Regions from separate parts of the Mesorhizobium sp. B2-3-15 genome, predicted to be linked through region 1. Evidence: riboswitches for the same ligand, from Rfam matches in the RefSeq annotation. Region 1 holds a riboswitch; each other region holds the start of a gene.
What was found. Region 1 has a riboswitch for cobalamin ahead of bluB (5,6-dimethylbenzimidazole synthase). Riboswitches for the same ligand answer to the same signal wherever they lie in the genome.

Region 1 (4,296 bases):
TTCGCAAGATCCCGAAGCGACATCGAAGATGGTGGTGGCCGCGTTCAAGCAATTGCTCGAAGGCCTGCTGAAAAAGCCGGAAGCGCTTTCAAGATGAACCACCATGGCAGTCCCGCCACTGCCTGCAATTGACAATAGCCGGTTTGAGCGCATCCTCCGCAGCCATCTCTGAGGGGAGATTCGGGCATGTGGGATTTCGATATCGGCAGGTCGGTGTCCATCATGATGCGGACCTGGCCTTTCATTGTCTTTCGCATGATCATCTATTTTGGGATCACCCTGGCCTACATCGTGGCCACCGGCACCGGCGCCTCCGTCGGCTATGGCGTCGGCCATATTTCCACCGATCCCGACGGACCATTGTCTTTTGCGATGTGGGGCGGCGTGGTCGGTTTCGGCATCGTCTCGATCGCCGTCTACTGGATCCGCGAATACATTCTCTACGTCGTCAAGGCGGGCCATATCGCCGTCATGGTGCATCTGATCGACGGCAATGATATTCCCCACGGCCAGAACCAGATCGCCTACGCGAAAGAGGTCGTGACCGAGCGTTTTGCCGAGGCCAACATCCTTTTCGTCGTCGACCAATTGGTCAAGGGCGCCATACGCGCCATCACCGGCCTGCTCGGCGGCATCGCGGCCTTCCTGCCCATTCCTGGCCTGAGCGGCCTGGTTTCGTTCCTCAACACGGTGATTCGCCTGTCGCTGACCTATGTCGACGAGATCATTCTCGGCTACAACATCCGCATCAGTTCGTCCTCGCCGTTCGAAACCGCGCGCCAAGGCGTTGTGCTCTACGCCCAGAACGGCAAGACCATGGTCAAGAATGCCGTCTGGCTAGGGGTCATCATGTGGGGCGTGTCGTTCGTGATTTTCCTGCTGATGCTGGCTCCGGCAGCCGCTATTCTTTACGTCATGCCCGGGCAGCTCGCCGGCTGGGCTTTCGTGCTGGCAATCGTCTTTGCCTGGGCTTTCAAGGCGGCCTTCATTGAGCCGTTCGCCATTGCCTGCCTGATGCAGGTCTATTTCAAGACCATCGAGGGTCAGGTGCCCGATGCCGCCTGGGACGCCAGGCTGGCCGAAGCCTCGTCGAAGTTCAGGGAACTCAAGGACAAGGCGCTCTCCACTTTCGGCGGTTCGCGCTGGGGCACTGCCGGCGCGACGAGCTGATCAACCGGCCTCGCCGGCGCACCGGCGACGGTGCCGAGGCGCGCCACTGCTGATTTGAGCGGCGCTTCGCCTTGCCCGCGAAAAGTCTCGCTCATGATAAGCTCGGGCAACGGCAGCCGCCGGCCCCAGCCGTGTGTTTCGAGATCCGGCTTCGGTGCGAACTCGGAAACACGGCCGACGCAGAGATAGGCGATCGGTGTCACCTGGTCGGGAATGGCCAGCAAGCTTTTCAGCGCTTGCGCCTCGATGATGCTGACCCAGCCGACGCCAACGCCTTCGGCGCGTGCCGCCAGCCAGAAATTCTGCACCGCGCAGACCGTGCTGTAGAGATCCATCTCCGGATTGTGCCAGCGCCCCAGCGGCGAGCCTTTCGAGCGTTCGCGGTCGCAGGTGATGCAGATGTTGAGAGCGCTTTCGCAAATGCCTTCGAGCTTGAGCTTGCGGTAGAGCGCCTGCCGTTCTGCCTCGATTTCAGGCAGTTCCCGTTCTCGCGCGGCCAGGAACAGGTCGCGCACTTCCGCCCGCCGCGCGGCATCGCGAATGACGATGAAATTCCAAGGTTGCATGAAGCCGACCGACGGCGCGTGGTGGGCGGCAAGCAGCAGCCGCGCCAGCACCTCGTCGTCGATGGCCTCCGATGTAAAATGGCTGCGGACGTCGCGCCGCGTGAAGATGGCGCGGTAAACAGCGTCGCGCGCAATCTGGTCAAATCCATCGCCCATTGGAGTGGTCATAGCTTCCGGCATCGCTTGTCCCCTTGCGATTGCAATCGATGTCATCCGCCTGACCATGCGGATGACGATGCCTGCCAGGCCGGTCTTCTGGCTCGGGATCAACCCGCGTCCGGTGCCTTCCCGTCATCGACAGTGGCATTTACCGGCGCGGTCCCCCTCACAGCGTTGGGCACGCCACGGAGTTCAACCGTGTTCCCGATTCTCCCGCCAGGGCATTTGCAGCCAAGTGGAATCACTTGGCGTCGCAAAATGCGGCTAAAACAAACAGCCCGGCGGGCACCAGGCAGTGGTTGCGACCTTACGCCGAAGGGCCGGCGCCGCCAATGCCCGCAGCGACATGAATGGACGCAGGTTCGATTTTCCCCAGCGATCAAGCCGCAACGCATGGCCATCACGACGCCGGGGCACTAGATAGGGGGCATGGCCACCCGTCTCTACACGCACCCGATCTTTCTCGAACACATCACGCCGCCCGGTCACCCCGAGCGGCCCGACCGCCTGCGCGCCATCGAGCGCGTGCTCGACGACGAAGCTTTTGCCACGCTTGACCGCGTCGAGGCACCGCACGGCGACGAGGCGACCATCCTCTACGCGCATCCCGCCGATTTCGTCGCGCGTGTCCGCGCCGCCATCCCCGACGAAGGCATTGCCCGCATCGACGCCGACACCACCGCCAGCCCGAAAAGCTGGCAAGCGGTGATTACGGCGATCGGTGCCGCCAATGCTGCCGTCGACGACGTCTTTGCGGGCCGCGCCGACAACGTTTTCGTCGCCGCCCGTCCGCCCGGCCACCATGCCGAAAAGACCACGGCCATGGGCTTCTGCTTCTTCAACACGGCGGCAATCGCAGCGCGCCATGCGCAGAAGAAGCACGGCGCCGAGCGTGTCGCGGTCGTCGACTGGGACGTGCACCACGGCAACGGCACGCAGGATATTTTCTGGGACGATCCCTCGGTGCTCTATTGCTCGACGCACCAGATGCCGCTTTATCCCGGCACGGGCGCGAAGAGTGAGACCGGCGCCGGCAACATCGTCAATGCGCCGCTGGCGCCTCGGACGGGCAGCGAGGTGTTTCGCGATGCGTTCCTGTCGCGCGTGCTGCCGGCACTCGACAATTTCGCGCCGGATCTGATTATCGTTTCGGCCGGCTTCGACGCGCACCATCGCGACCCGCTGGCGGAAATCAATCTGACCGAGGACGATTTCGACTGGGCGACCGGCCAGCTGATGCAGCGCGCCGCAATCCACGGCGGCAACCGGCTCGTCAGCCTGCTCGAGGGCGGCTACGATCTGCAGGGATTGGCATTTTCGGTCGCCGCCCATGTCGGGCGACTGATGAAAGGATGAATGATGACCGGTGAGATCAACGAAGACGTCAAGGCGATGAGCTTTGAACAGGCACTCGACGCACTGGAGAAGATCGTCGATGATCTGGAGCGTGGCGACGTGCCGCTCGACCAGTCGATCCGGATTTACGAGCGGGGCGAGGCGCTGAAGGTCCATTGCGACCGGCTGCTGAAGGCCGCCGAGGACAAGGTCGAGAAGATCAGGCTGTCGCGCGACGGCAAGCCGGTTGGAACCGAGCCGCTCGACGCGGACTGAGGTCCGGAGCAGCCTACCGGTTTTTGGACACGATCATCATTGAGGATACAGTTCGTCCCGATTGAAACGGACAAGAGGAGATACGGAAGCGATGTGCAGAAACATCAAGACCCTGTTCAATTTTGATCCGCCGGCAACCAACGACGAAGTCCGCGACGCGGCACTGCAGTTTGTCCGCAAGCTGAGCGGCACAACGCGGCCTTCTGCCAAGAACCAGCATGCGTTCGATCATGCCGTCGAAGCCATCGCGGCATCCGCACGCGAATTGCTCGATTCCCTCGAAACCCACCAGCATCCGCGCAATCGCGAAGAGGTGGCGGCCAAATTAAAAGCAAAAGCGGCGATCCGGTTCGCCTGATATGCCCAAGCGACCATTGACCGCTGACGAGGAGAGTTCATGAGCTTCTTCCCCGGCAAGGACCCTGAGGCCGGCGATGCCTTCGCCAGCGACCAGATCGAGTTGATGGTTATCCCCAACGCCAAGGACATTGGCGGTTTCGAGGTGCGTCGCGCCTTGCCGACAGCCAAGCGGCGCCTGGTCGGGCCGTTCATCTTCTTCGATCGAATGGGCCCCGCGATCATGCGTGCCGGCCAGGCGCTCGATGTCCGTCCCCACCCGCATATCGGCCTGTCGACCGTGACCTATCTGTTCGACGGCAAGATCAGGCACCGCGATTCGCTCGGCACCGAAATGGTCATTCAACCCGGCGACGTGAACCTGATGACGGCCGGTCGCGGCATCGTCCACTCCGAACGCACGCCGCAGGAATTGCGCGGCGCGCCGATGTCG
Region 2 (4,296 bases), on a different contig from region 1:
AGGTCGTGGTGAGGATGTGCATCGCGGCCCGGGCCTGAAAATCAGCCGGCGAGGATACGTTCGATCGCCGGGCGGTTCAGCCCCTTGAGGCCAATGACGACGAGGCGCGAGCGACGGTCGTCCCCAGCGGTCCAGGCGCGGTCATAGTAATGATTGACGCGCGGGCCGACGGCTTGCAGCAGGAGCCGCATAGGTTTGCCGCCGACCTCGACGAAGCCTTTCACGCGCAGCACGTTTTCCTGTTCGGCGGCCGCGGCGACGCGCTTTGCCAGCTCGCCGGGATTGGCGATCGAGGGAATGTCGACGATGAACGTGTCGAAGTCGTCATGCTCATGGTCGAATGCGCCGTCATGGTGGGACTTGCGGTTCTCGATGTCGTCCTCGACGGCGAGACCGAGCCCGAGCAGCACCGAGGGATCGACCTTGCCATGAGACGTCGGCACGATCTTTACGGCGCGGGCGGAGTGTTCGTTGATAATGGCGTTGGCGCGGGCTGAACCGGCGGCATCCATCAAGTCGCTCTTCGACAGGATGATCAGGTCGGCGCAGGCAATCTGGTCCTCGAACACTTCCTCGACGGGGTCGTCATGGTCGAGGCTCTCGTCCTGCGCGCGCTGCGCCTGCAGGGCGTCCATGTCATTGGCGACGCGGCCTTCCGCCAGTGCGGGACCGTCGACCACGGCGATGACGCCATCGACCGTTACGCGGCTCTTCACCGTCGGCCACTGGAAAGCCTGGACCAGCGGCTTGGGCAGGGCGAGGCCCGAGGTTTCGATCAGGATATGGTCGACCTTAGGCGTCAGCGACAGGATCTGGTCGAGCGCCGGCACGAAATCATCGGCCACGGTGCAGCAGATACAGCCATTGGCCAGTTCGACGATGTTTTCCTCTGGGCAGGTGTCGATGCCGCATCCCTTGAGGATCTCGCCGTCGATGCCGATGTCGCCGAACTCGTTGACGATGATGGCAATCCGCTTGCCGCCGGCATTTTCCAGGAGATGGCGGACCAGTGTCGTCTTGCCGGCGCCGAGGAAGCCGGTGACGACGGTGCAGGGAACGCGGGACAGAGATGTTGTCATGATCAGTCTTTCAGCATGTCGAGGGGAGGGATGCGGGCAACGAGGCCGCGCTTGAGGCTATCGGGCCTGCCCCGCCAGGGAATGAGGCCGTCGCTCGAGGTGGCGAAGAGTTTCGCGCCGGTGACGAGATCGGCGCCGCTGGTCGTGGTTAGATCGCCGAACACATAGCTCCAGCAGCCGTCGCGCAGGACCGCGGCGCTCAGCCGGCGCTTGCAATTGCCGAGGCATTCGACCGTGCGGATGCGAATGTTCTCGCCCGAGGCGGCTTGGCGCGTATCTTCGGCCAAAAGTTCGCCGGCCCGGGGATGGGCATCGGAGCCGGTCTCGTCGCGACAGGAAGCGCAGACGATGACCGTGATGCCGGCCAGGGGATGATCCCCGCCGGACGAAATGTCGGTTGTTTCAGCCGAAAAACTGCTGTCGCGATCCACATCAGGCTCCTTGCCCGGAAAACCCGCCAGGCGATCGGATTCTTGCATTCCAGACGGCAGGTCTCCTGGCTCGCGGGTCATCGCCTTGGGTAGCCGCCTTCCCGGGACAATCCCAGTGGCTTTCGGCCTTGGCTCTTCGCTCACAGTTGCGGGGACAGCCGCGGATTTGGGATCTTCAATCCCGCACCGCATTCCCTCTTGGCTCCTCCCTTTGCCGAGAGGAGACCGTCTGGATGGGATTTAGGCTCTTGCGGGCAGCGGTGTCAACGCGAGCTTACGACACCGCGATGTCGGACAGCGCCGGGCCGAGATCGCCGGCAGGCGTTATTTCCATGCGCTCGAGGCCAAGCCAGCCCTGCATCTGCTTCAATTCCTCGAAGAGTTGAGCCGCAGTCTCCGCCGGTGCGTTGGCCTGCGCATAGGCCGCATGGACACGCAGGACACTGGCCGGCCGGTCAGCCTTGAGGTCGACGCGCGCCACGATCCTGTCGCCGAGCAGGAAAGGCAGGACATAGTAGCCGTATTGGCGCTTGTCGGCCGGCGTGTAGATTTCGATGCGGTAATGGAAGTCGAACAGCCGCTCCGAGCGCGAATGCTCGAAGACGACCGGATCGAACGGCGCCAGCAGAGCGCGGGCCTCGATCTTGCGCGGGATACGGGCGTCCTTGTGAAGGTAAGCCGGCTTGTCCCAGCCCTCGACACGGACCGGCAGCAAGTCGCCGAGTTCGACCAGTTCCTCCAGCCGGCCTTTCATGTCGGCCGGCGAGAGCCGAAAATAATCGCGCAGGTCGCCTGATGTCGCCACGCCATGGGCACGGGCGGAAATGCGCAGCAATTCGCGGTGCGCGTCCTCAGGTGTCGGTACCGGCAGATCGAGGATCGCCTGCGGCAGCACGCGCTCCGGCAGGTCGTAAAAGCGCTCGAAGCCGCGCCGGTGCGCGGTGGTGATGCGCCCGGCCCAGAACAGCCATTCGAAGGCGTGCTTGGCATGGCTCCAACCCCACCAGCCACCGGAGCCTTTCTGGCCTTCGAGCGCCGAAGCGGCGATCGGCCCGCGCGCGACGACCTCGCGGTAGATCTCTTCTATATAGGCGGCGTGCTCGCGGCCCCATTTGGCCAGCCCCAGATACATTTCATCGCCTTGCTCGGCGCGCTGCATGCGCCAGCGCATCAGTGGGTAGGTCCCGACCGGCAGGAACGAGGCTTCATGCGCCCAATATTCGAAGACGGTGCGCTTGCGCGTTACGGCGGCGTTGTCGAGCAAAGCGAGGGGATAGGGGCCGAGACGCGAATAGAGCGGCATGTAATGAGCGCGCACCACCGCACTGACGGAATCGATCTGCAACAGGCCGGTGCGGGACAGAACGCGGGCGAAATGGCGGCGGTCCGGCGTGCCGGCGGGGCGGGGATCGAGAAATCCCTGGGCGGCGAGGGCAATGCGCCGGGCGGCGGCAAGCGAGATCTTTTCCTTCATGCGTATGCGTCCCTGATGGACCTGTCTGGCGTCATTGCCCGGCGTGATTCCCGTCCATGCTAGCAGGGTTTTGGCGGCAACCCTGTCAGGAGATAAAAGTGGAGTAAAAAGCGAAGGAAATCAAACAGGAGCGGATGGGACCAGTTTCTCCCGGAATGCCGTCCAGCTCGGTGTTTTGAACAAGGTTTGACTTGCTTCGCTGGAAGTGCTGCGCTAACCCTCGCCGCGTTGCAGCATAGGCCCCTTAAAACGGTTCAGCGGTTAATCTGTCACGCTTCCGCATTAAGGTTCGGTGCTGTAGTCAAAGTGGATTGGCGCCAACGGAAAGCCGCTGCATGAACGCACTTCTCAGTTCGTACCTGCCCATCGTCCTGTTTATCGGCGTGGCACTGGTCGTCGGCCTGGCGCTGCTGGCGGCTCCGTTCCTGGTGGCGTATCGCAACCCCGATCCCGAAAAGCTTTCCGCCTACGAGTGCGGTTTCAACTCGTTCGACGATGCCCGCATGAAATTCGACATCCGCTTCTACCTGGTGTCGATCCTGTTCATTATATTCGACCTGGAAGTTGCCTTCCTCTTCCCCTGGGCAGTGTCCTTCTCGAAGATCGGCATGCTCGGTTTCTGGTCAATGATGGTGTTTTTGGCAGTGCTGACCATCGGCTTTGCCTATGAATGGAAAAAAGGAGCGCTGGAATGGGATTGAACGACAGTTCAGGCACCCTCGTCGCGCCGAAGCCCAAAGGTATTATCGACCCCAACACCGGCAGGCCGGTAGGGGAGGACGATCCCTTCTTCCTCGAAATCAACAATGAGCTTGCCGACAAGGGTTTTCTGGTCACCTCGACCGAGGCGCTGATCACCTGGGCGCGCAGCGGCTCGCTGATGTTCATGACCTTCGGTCTGGCTTGCTGCGCGGTCGAGATGATCCACACCTCGATGCCGCGCTACGATTCGGAGCGGTTCGGTGTCGCGCCGCGCGCGTCTCCGCGCCAGTCCGACATCATGATCGTCGCCGGCACGCTGACCAACAAGATGGCGCCGGCGCTGCGCAAGGTCTACGACCAGATGCCGGAGCCGCGCTACGTCATCTCGATGGGCTCGTGCGCCAATGGCGGCGGCTACTATCACTATTCCTATTCGGTGGTACGCGGCTGCGACCGCGTCGTGCCGGTCGACATCTATGTGCCCGGCTGCCCGCCGAGCGCCGAAGCCCTGCTCTATGGCATTCTTCTGCTGCAGAAGAAGATCCGCCGCACCGGCACGATCGAACGGTAAATCCATGGCCGCCTCCTTAAGCGAACTGTCGACCTATCT
Region 3 (4,296 bases), on a different contig from region 1:
CACCAGCAAACCCAATTCGAGCAATTGCGATATGAAGCGTTCGAGTTCGGCCTGGCCTATTGTCGAGCCGCCGGCGCTCAGCCCGACCAGAGCCTGGGCGTCCGCGCCGGATGAAAGCGCCTGCCATACCTTGCTGCCGGAATCGGAAAAGCCGAAATATTTGCCATTGGCAAGATTGAGCACCACGGCCTCGCCATCGAAAGATTCGAAAACGATATCCCGGCTCGCTACCGCATAGGCGTGGGAGTCATGCGTCATTGTTGCCCCGTCCTGCATTTCCTGCCCGCCAGCAGGACCGCTTCCACCAACAACGCCTGTAAACTTTCAGGTCTTCCTTGGCAAGGTAACCTTTGCCGGCAACGCGGGACCATTTCCGGGTTCAGTCGAAAGCCGGGCGGATCAAGCCTCGATTTCAAGCGGCGACAATGGCTTGGAACAACAGGCCAGGATGAAGCCATCATCGATCTCATGATCGAGGATGCCGCCATTGTGGCTCATCTCGACGCTGCCGGAGACTTTCTTCACTTTGCAAGTTCCGCACAGGCCGAATTCGCAGGCGGCCGGTATTCGCACACCCCAGGCGCGCGCCGTCTGCAGCACCGTCTGGCCGGCGACACAGTCGGCGTCGACATCCGAAAGCGCGAAGCGGATCGGCGTCGCGGCTTCGACGCAAATCGCCGCGCCGTCTTCAGCCGGCGAGGCAAACGGCGCTGGGATTTCCTCCATCGCCGGCGCGGCAAAGCTCTCCTGATGGTATTTTGCCATGTCGAACCCGGCGGCCTCCAGCATGCCGCGCACGGCGCGCATGAAAGGGTCGGGGCCGCAGCAGAAGATTTCGCGTTCGCGGAAATCGGGCGCCAGGAGCGGCAGCCGGATGGCGTCGATGCGGCCCATATGGCCGTACCAGCCCTCGCGGCTCGACCGCTCCTCGATCATGAAGCCGAGCGACAGGCCCGGCATATGGCCGCCGAGCAGTTCGAGTTCCTTGCGAAAGATGATCTCTTCCGGGCGCCGCGCGCAATTGACGAAGCCGACATCGGTCCATGGCGCGCAGTCGTTCAGCCAGCGCAGCATCGACATCATCGGCGTCACGCCCGAACCGGCCGAGATGAACAGGTATTTCGCCGCCGGGGGGCTGTGCAGCGAAAAGTCGCCGCCCGGTCCATAGGCCTTGACGTGCGAGCCGGGCGTCAGGTGATCGAACATCCAGCGTGTGCCGACGCTGCCCGCCTGCGCCTTCACCGTCACCGCGATCGAGAATGGCCGTGACGGCGATGATGACAGCGTGTAGGTGCGCATCAGCGGGCCGTCCGGTGTCGGCAATTCCAGCGTCACGAACTGGCCCGGCTTGTAGCGGAACCAGGTCTGGTTGTCGGAGCGGAAGGTGAAGGTCTTGACGTCGGGCGCCTCGTCGCTGACGCCGGTTACTTCCAGCACCTGCAGCCTGTCGTTCCACGGCGCCATCTGGTCGAGGTGGCGATAGAGGCCAAGATCAGTCATGGCGTTCATCCCTGCATACCTTTCATTTTGGGCGTGTCGTGATCCCAAAGCCGCTGCACAGTTTTGGCCGACATGCGCTAGGCGACACTGCGCAGAGCAGGCCGGCCGTCTTCGGAAAGCCGTGGGCCGATAAAGCGCGCGTACCAGTCGACGAACTGGATGACGCCGCCCTCGTGCAGCTCCGAATAGGGACCGGGCTCGTAGGCCGGCGACAGGATGCCGAAGGCATTTTCCTCGACGATGCGGCGGTCCTGGTCGTTGGTCTCGGTCCAGACATGGGTGAGTTCGGCGAGATCGTAGTCGACGCCTTCCACGGCATCCTTGTGGACCAGCCATTTGGTCGTAACCGCTGTTTCCGTGGCGCTGACCGGCAGCACGCGGAACGTCACCGCATGATCCACGAGGATATGGTTCCAGGTTGTCGGGTAGTGATAGTGCATCAGCGTGCCGATCCGGTCGGCCGAGACGCTGTCGGACAGGTTCTTCTTCACCGCCCGCTTGCCGGTCATCGTGTAGCTCTGGGCATCGCGCAGCAGCGGCGCGCGGGTGGCGCGGTATTGTCCGGCCGGGTCGATGCGAAACTTGCTGGGCAGGCCAACAGCTTCGCACTTCGCCCAGTGGGCCAGCATCTCCGGATCGCTGTCGGCGCCTTGCACGCCGGTCACGGTCGGCGCTTCCGGGAAGGTCTTGCACAGCTCAGGATGGTTGCCCGCGCAATGGTAGCATTCGCGGTTGTTTTCCCAGACCAGCTTCCAGTTGCCCTTCTCGATGATCGTGCTCTCGAAGGCGATCTTGGCCTCGCTCAGCCGGTGCGGCTGGAGATAGGGCTCGATCATCGCCCGCATCGGCGCGAAGTCGGCGGGCTCCTTGGCCAGGCAGATGAAGACATAGCCGGCGACGCTTTCGCAGGCGACCGGCTTGAGCCCGAACTGGCTCTTGTCGAACCCATCGGCCATCTGGCGGGCGAACAGCAGCCGGCCGTCGAGTTCGTAGGTCCACTGGTGATAGGGACACACCAGTTTGGCGGCCATACCCTTCTCGGTGTTGCAGACGCGGCTGCCGCGATGGCGGCAGGAATTGTGGAAAGCGTTGATCTTGCCCTGCTGATCGCGCACCAGCACGACCGGATAGTCGCCGATCTGCACGGTGATGAAGCTGCCCGGCTTGGGCAACTCGCAATCATGGCCGATGAACAGCCAGTCGCGATACCAGATCAGTTCCATGTCAAGCTTGAAGTAGTCCGGGTCGGTATAGAAGGGCTGTTCCAGCGAAAGGCCCTGTCTGCGGCCGTTTAAAAGCCTCAGCATGTCGTTGCGCGCGTCCATGTCCTGTCCTCATTTTCAAGGACTGAACTGGTGGTGATGGAGGAAGGACTGGGCGCAAGCCGGCGAAAGCCGGACAACACCATCCGCCCCTTGACCGCCCACCGCGATCAGTCGAGTTCTAGCGATCTCGGGCTGGTTTCCGGGCTCTGGAGTTGTCCTGGCGGACCATCGCGACACCTTCCCAAGCTTTCGCCCAGTGGTCTCCCGTTGCGACTTGAACTCCACCACCGTTGCGGGGGCAGCGCCGGAATCTGACCGGCTTCCCAATTCTCCGCTCCGTCGTCACGCAGCGGCACCTGAGATCGCTCGATCTAATCACGACAGGGTTTGCGACATCGGCACGAAAGCGACATCGCATCCATGCGGCGCGACACATACGCGGGATCGTCCCGGCGCAGTTGCAGCGGGGGAATCGCCTTTTCTCGCCAGGCGCGCGGGCACCGTTTTCGACCCTCAGCCGGGCCGGAAAAGGGTTAATGGTTTCGAAAAGTGACTATTAGCAGAGTCTAAAATCGAACCGAACGGTTCGTTTCTGTTGACGGTGCGTGCAGGATGGTGTGAACGCCCAGCCTTCCGACACAGTTGGTGATCGGGTCGTGATCTTAGACAACTATTTGATATCAAATGGAAAAATGAGACATGTAGAAGGCGTTGGTACAATTTCAAGTGGTGGAGTCATGGTCCACGCTGAACAACTTCGTGATTGGAAACGGCAAGGGGGCTCTCCCACATCGGGGCTGTCCGAACGACGCGATTTAATCCCAAGACACGCCGCTAGACGGACGGGAAAAATACTGGAGTACAAAAATGAAAAAGATCATTCTCACTGCCGCCGCCCTTCTGGCTATTTCCGGCAGCGCCTTCGCTAGCAGCGACCATTATGGTTCGAACGCCGCGACCCCCACGGCTACTGTCGACAGCTCCTACACCGCTTCGACCAAGAAGTCGGAGCCGGCTGCCCAGACGCCTGTGACGGGCGCCGACCACAACCTCTTCGGCAACAATTAATAGCCATCCCCGGCACGCGGCGGGTGACCCTGCCGCGCTGGTGGACCCTACAAATTCAGGAGTATTAAAATGAACAAGATCCTCATTGCTGCCGCTGCCGTTCTGGCTCTCTCCGGCAGCGCTTTCGCCGGCAGCGACAACTATGGCTCCAACGGCGCCAACCAGGCTGCTGCCGCTTCGACCGACAATTCGAACACCGCGTCGATCGGCAAGTCGGCTCCGGCCACCTCGGCGCCTGTCCAGCAGGGCAGCGACCGCAACCTCTTCGGCCACTAACGGCCATCCCACGGCCGGTAGGCTTTTGTCCGCCGGTCTGCGAGACTTCCAAAATTCAGGAGTACCTAAAATGAACAAGATCCTCATTGCCGCCGCCGCCGTTCTGGCCGTCTCCGGCAGCGCCTTCGCCGGCAGCGACAATTATGGCTCCAACGGCGTCAACCAGCCCACTGCTTCGTCGACTGTC
Region 4 (4,296 bases), on a different contig from region 1:
GCTTCGCGCGGCGCTGGGTCTACACGGCGGGCGCCTGCCTGCTCGCTATCGGCTCGCTGTTCTTCGTCACCCATACGCTCGCCGGGCAACTGGCCGGGATGCTGTGCCGGGTGATGGGCGCCAGCGCGCTGTCGATCACGCTCAACCTCTACATCATGGATCACATCCGCAAGACCGATTTCATGCAGGCCGAATCGCTGCGCATGGCGTGGTCGATGGTTGCCTGGACCTGCGGGCCGACGCTCGGCATTTTTCTCTATACGCGCTTCGGCATTTATGCCGCGCATGGCGCGGTGGCGGTGTTCGCCATGGCTTTGCTGGCGCTGTTCTGGACCTATCGGCTGAGCGACAACCAGTCGATCCGCCCGGGCAAGACACGACCGGCCAATCCGCTCGCCAACATCGGCCGCTTCGTCGCCCAGCCGAGGCTGAGATTGGCCTGGCTGATCGCCTTCGGCCGCTCCTGCTTCTGGACGACCTTCTTCGTCTATGGACCGCTGTTCATGGTCATCACCGGCGAGGGCGAATTGGCCGGCGGCCTGCTGGTCTCGGCCGGCAACGCGCTGCTGTTCATGGCGATCTTCTGGGGCAAGGCGGGGAAACGCTTCGGCGGCCGCAGGACCATGACATTTGCCTATTTCGCCATGTCGGCGACGCTGCTGGCGGCCGGTGCCGTGGGCGAAACCGTGCCGTTGCTCACCGGCGCCTTCCTGCTGTGCGGCGCCTTCTTCACCATCGCGCTCGACGCGCTGGGTTCGACCGCCTTCATGCGCTCGGTGCGCTCTTATGAGCGCGCGCAGATGGCGGCGGTCTACCGCACCTATCTCGATTTTTCCGAACTGACGCCGCCGCTGGTCTATTCGGTGGTGCTGGCCTTCTTCGGCCTGGGCTCGGTGTTCGTCACGCTTGGGCTACTGGCAGCCTTTTGCGGCTTCATGACCTGGCGATATCTGCCGAAGTCGCTGTGATCTTCAGGCCTCGGGTGAGCGCGCAGCGTGCCGTTCGCGCACCCAGTTGTGGAAACGGTGCAGGTCGTACTCCTCGGGCATCAGCACGCCAGCTGTATGACGCATCGAGCGCAGGCCCTTCTGGTTGACCTCGCAGATTGCCGCGTCCTCCTCCAGCACCTGTGTGCCGAAGGCAACGATGTTGTCGATGTCGGTCTCGGCGAGCGCCTCGGGCGCGAACAGCCATTCCGCGGTCAATTCGGTCTGTTCGGGACCGAGCGGCGTAAGCCGCACGGTCCTGACATAGTCGACATGGCCGACGATGAACATCGACGGCAGGCTGGTGGCATAGGTCTGACCGGCGCTGCGTTCCGCCGGCGTCAAGCTCGGGAAGATCGGCCCGTGCGTCTGCCCATCACGCGACCATGTCTCAGCCCCGGCGCGCAGGCCGCCGGAGAATTCTGGCGCGTCATTGTCGGCGTGGCGGAGCCATTCGGGATCGTCATGCCGGCTCATCAGGCCGCGGCCATAGATCGGCACCAGCCGCGACAGGTCCTTGTGGACGCCCGGGCAGTGCAGGCACTCGTTGAAGTTTTCCCAAAAAATCTTCCAGTTGCAGTTCATCACCTTGCGCAGCACGTCCCCTGATACCAGCATTTCCAGCGGCCAGTTGCCGAAGTCGCCGGAGGCCGGGTCGAAGGAGGATTGCGCCGAGCTGGCGGCATCTTCCGCAAGATTGACGAAGACGAAGCCCCGCCACACCGAGTGCGCGACGCGATAAAGCGGGTGATCGGCCTTGTCGAAGCCGTCAGGCAGCGATTTCGACGGCACGCGCACCAGATCGCCACGCAGAGAATAGGACCAGGCATGATACGGGCAGGTGATCAGCCGCGCCTTCAGCCGGCCCTGGCTTTCCTGGCAAAGCTGCGAGCCGCGATGCCGGCAGGTGTTGTGGAAGGCATGCAACTCGCCGGTGTCGTCGCGCAGCAGGAGGATTTCCTGCGTACCGACGCGGAAGGTGCGGAACGCCAAAGGCTGGGCAAGGTCGGCCTCGCGGCAGACGAGCAGCCAGTTCCTGTACCAGATGGCGTCGAGATCGCGCTGATAGTTGTCCTGGTCCCAATAGGCCGACGAGGGCAGCGTCGGCTCGGTTCGAGTCAGGCCGTTATAGGGCACGCACTCGCTGGCATTGGGCTGCATGGCTGGCTTCCCGTGAGGGGTGCCAGCCGACACCCGGCCATGAAGTTTGTCAATCGGGACGGGATGAGGGCAGCTTCGCCGATACGGCGCTCCTGCGCTGGCGGCTGTCGGAATTTGGTTTGCCGGGCGCGGCGAATTTCCCTATAGTCCCCGATGTCGTCGGTTCCTTTTTGGAGCCAAGAGGGAATGCGGTGCGGGCAGGAATTCCTGTCCAATGCCGTGGCTGCCCCCGCAACTGTGTGCGGTAGTCCTCTCCATATGCCACTGAAGATTTTTCTTCGGGAAGGTGGGGAAGGGCGCTTATCCGCGAGCCAGGAGACCTGCCGGCGACAGGAAACTGACTTCGATGCCCTCGGGTGGAGGGCGAAAGGACAAGACATGACTACCGCTTCCGTCTCCCTCGGCGCCTCCGTCTCCTCGCAGTCGCGCTTCATGCAGCTCGCGCTCGCGGCGCTGCTCGGCATCTTCGTCGTCGGCTTTGTCGGCTTCTCGCATATCGATGCGGTCCACAATGCTGCCCACGACTATCGCCACTCGATGGCGTTTCCCTGCCACTAACGAGGATCCGACATCATGAATCTGTTTCGCAACGTCGTGTTCGTCGCGGCGATCGCGGGGCTCGTGGCCGGTGTCGTTCTCGCCTGCATGCAGGCCTATGCCACCGTGCCGCTGATCCTCAAGGCGGAAGTCTACGAAAAGGCCGGCGGCGGCCACCACCATGATCACGCGGCCGCACCAGCGGCGACCAATGATGCCATGAGCACGGTGGCGCCCGCTGGGAATGCCATGAGCTCTGCCGCGCCCGCGGGCACCGATGCCGTGACACCGGCGGAGGAAGACGAAGGCTGGGCGCCGGCCGACGGTTTCGAGCGTTTCGCCTTTAGCGTGGTTGCCAATATCGTCACCGGCATCGGCTTCGCACTGGTCCTGGTCGCGGTTTCCGAGTTCTTCGGCGGCGTCGGCAACTGGCGCCAGGGTGTGTTCTGGGGTTTGGCCGGCTTTGCCGTGTTCACACTGGCACCGGGTCTCGGACTGCAGCCGGAACTGCCGGCAATGCCGGCGGCCGATCTTCTGCCGCGCCAGATCTGGTGGACGGCGACGGCGGCCGCGACCGCGATCGGCCTAGGCCTGATCGTCTTTCGCAGATCGCTGCCATTGACCATCCTCGCCGTCTTGCTGATCGTCGCGCCGCATGTCGTCGGCGCGCCGCAGCCCGACAGTTTCGAAACACCGATCCCGGAAGGCCTGCACCATCAGTTCGTGGTGGCGGTGACGGTGACCAATCTGGTGTTCTGGCTGGTGCTCGGCGCGATCGTGGGCGTGGTGCGCAGGCGCTTCACCGGCATGGCGACCAGCCTGCGCGACAGCTTTGCCTGATCGCGGCAGGCTGACCTTCATCATCGGTGGTGCGCGCTCCGGCAAGAGCGCGCACGCCGAAACCCTGATGACGGCATTGCCCTCGCCATGGGCCTATATCGCCACGGCGCAAGCCTATGACGACGAGATGCGCGAGCGCATCGCGCTGCACCGCTCGCGGCGCGGTGAGGGCTGGTCGACCATCGATGCGCCACTCGACCTCGCCGAAGCGCTGGAGGCGTTGCCAGACGGGCAGCCGGTGCTTGCCGACTGCCTGACGCTGTGGCTGACCAATCACATGCTGGCCGATCACGACGTCGAGGCCGCGTGCCGGCGGCTGGCGGACGTGCTGTCTCGGCCGCGCGGACCGTGGTTCGTGGTGACGAACGAGGTCGGGCAAGGCATCGTGCCCGACAACGCGCTGGCGCGTCGGTTTCGTGACGATGCCGGCCGGCTCAACCAGCGGGTCGCGGCAGTAGCCGACACGGTGCTGCTCATGGTGGCGGGGCTACCGCTCAAGGTGAAGTGAAATGACTGATATCCACGACAAGGATGAAGAACGCCATCGCGCCAAGATGGCCAAGCGCAAGGCGGTGCAGGACGCCGAGGTTGCGGGCAAGACGATCGAGAAAGGGTTGCTGATCGTCAACACCGGTCCCGGCAAGGGCAAGACCACGGCCGCCTTCGGTCTCGCGCTGCGCGTGCTCGGCTACGGCAAGCGCGTCGGCGTCGTCCAGTTCATCAAGGGCAAGTGGCACACCGGCGAGAAGGACGCCTTTGCCGTCTTTGGCGA

Region 2: linked by a shared signal. The riboswitch ahead of FJ954_RS07900 (DUF1636 family protein) and the one ahead of bluB (5,6-dimethylbenzimidazole synthase) in region 1 are both predicted to bind cobalamin.
Region 3: linked by a shared signal. The riboswitch ahead of FJ954_RS00700 (aromatic ring-hydroxylating dioxygenase subunit alpha) and the one ahead of bluB (5,6-dimethylbenzimidazole synthase) in region 1 are both predicted to bind cobalamin.
Region 4: linked by a shared signal. The riboswitch ahead of FJ954_RS08095 (CbtB domain-containing protein) and the one ahead of bluB (5,6-dimethylbenzimidazole synthase) in region 1 are both predicted to bind cobalamin.

Annotation. Positions count from the first base shown of each region.
Region 1 covers NZ_VFVO01000005.1:47,913-52,208, reverse strand. The annotation lists gene FJ954_RS11895 (TetR/AcrR family transcriptional regulator) at 1-97, shown strand, start outside; gene FJ954_RS11890 (hypothetical protein) at 187-1,170, shown strand; partial or broken gene bluB (5,6-dimethylbenzimidazole synthase) at 1,287-1,892, opposite strand; cobalamin riboswitch at 1,964-2,146, opposite strand; gene FJ954_RS11880 (histone deacetylase family protein) at 2,325-3,251, shown strand; gene FJ954_RS11875 (exodeoxyribonuclease VII small subunit) at 3,255-3,506, shown strand; gene FJ954_RS11870 (DUF2277 domain-containing protein) at 3,598-3,864, shown strand; gene FJ954_RS11865 (pirin family protein) at 3,904-4,296, shown strand, end outside.
Region 2 covers NZ_VFVO01000003.1:149,087-153,382, forward strand. The annotation lists gene cobN (cobaltochelatase subunit CobN) at 1-22, opposite strand, end outside; gene cobW (cobalamin biosynthesis protein CobW) at 42-1,079, opposite strand; gene FJ954_RS07900 (DUF1636 family protein) at 1,082-1,510, opposite strand; cobalamin riboswitch at 1,548-1,755, opposite strand; gene FJ954_RS07905 (winged helix-turn-helix domain-containing protein) at 1,785-2,984, opposite strand; gene FJ954_RS07910 (NADH-quinone oxidoreductase subunit A) at 3,320-3,685, shown strand; gene FJ954_RS07915 (NADH-quinone oxidoreductase subunit B) at 3,676-4,257, shown strand; gene FJ954_RS07920 (NADH-quinone oxidoreductase subunit C) at 4,262-4,296, shown strand, end outside.
Region 3 covers NZ_VFVO01000001.1:147,303-151,598, reverse strand. The annotation lists gene FJ954_RS00710 (PqqD family peptide modification chaperone) at 1-258, opposite strand, end outside; gene FJ954_RS00705 (hybrid-cluster NAD(P)-dependent oxidoreductase) at 400-1,500, opposite strand; gene FJ954_RS00700 (aromatic ring-hydroxylating dioxygenase subunit alpha) at 1,578-2,825, opposite strand; cobalamin riboswitch at 2,938-3,140, opposite strand; gene FJ954_RS00695 (DUF680 domain-containing protein) at 3,633-3,833, shown strand; gene FJ954_RS00690 (DUF680 domain-containing protein) at 3,903-4,109, shown strand; gene FJ954_RS00685 (DUF680 domain-containing protein) at 4,180-4,296, shown strand, end outside.
Region 4 covers NZ_VFVO01000003.1:188,721-193,016, forward strand. The annotation lists gene FJ954_RS08085 (MFS transporter) at 1-968, shown strand, start outside; gene FJ954_RS08090 (aromatic ring-hydroxylating dioxygenase subunit alpha) at 972-2,147, opposite strand; cobalamin riboswitch at 2,291-2,490, shown strand; gene FJ954_RS08095 (CbtB domain-containing protein) at 2,526-2,705, shown strand; gene FJ954_RS08100 (CbtA family protein) at 2,721-3,524, shown strand; gene cobU (bifunctional adenosylcobinamide kinase/adenosylcobinamide-phosphate guanylyltransferase) at 3,517-4,032, shown strand; gene cobO (cob(I)yrinic acid a,c-diamide adenosyltransferase) at 4,034-4,296, shown strand, end outside.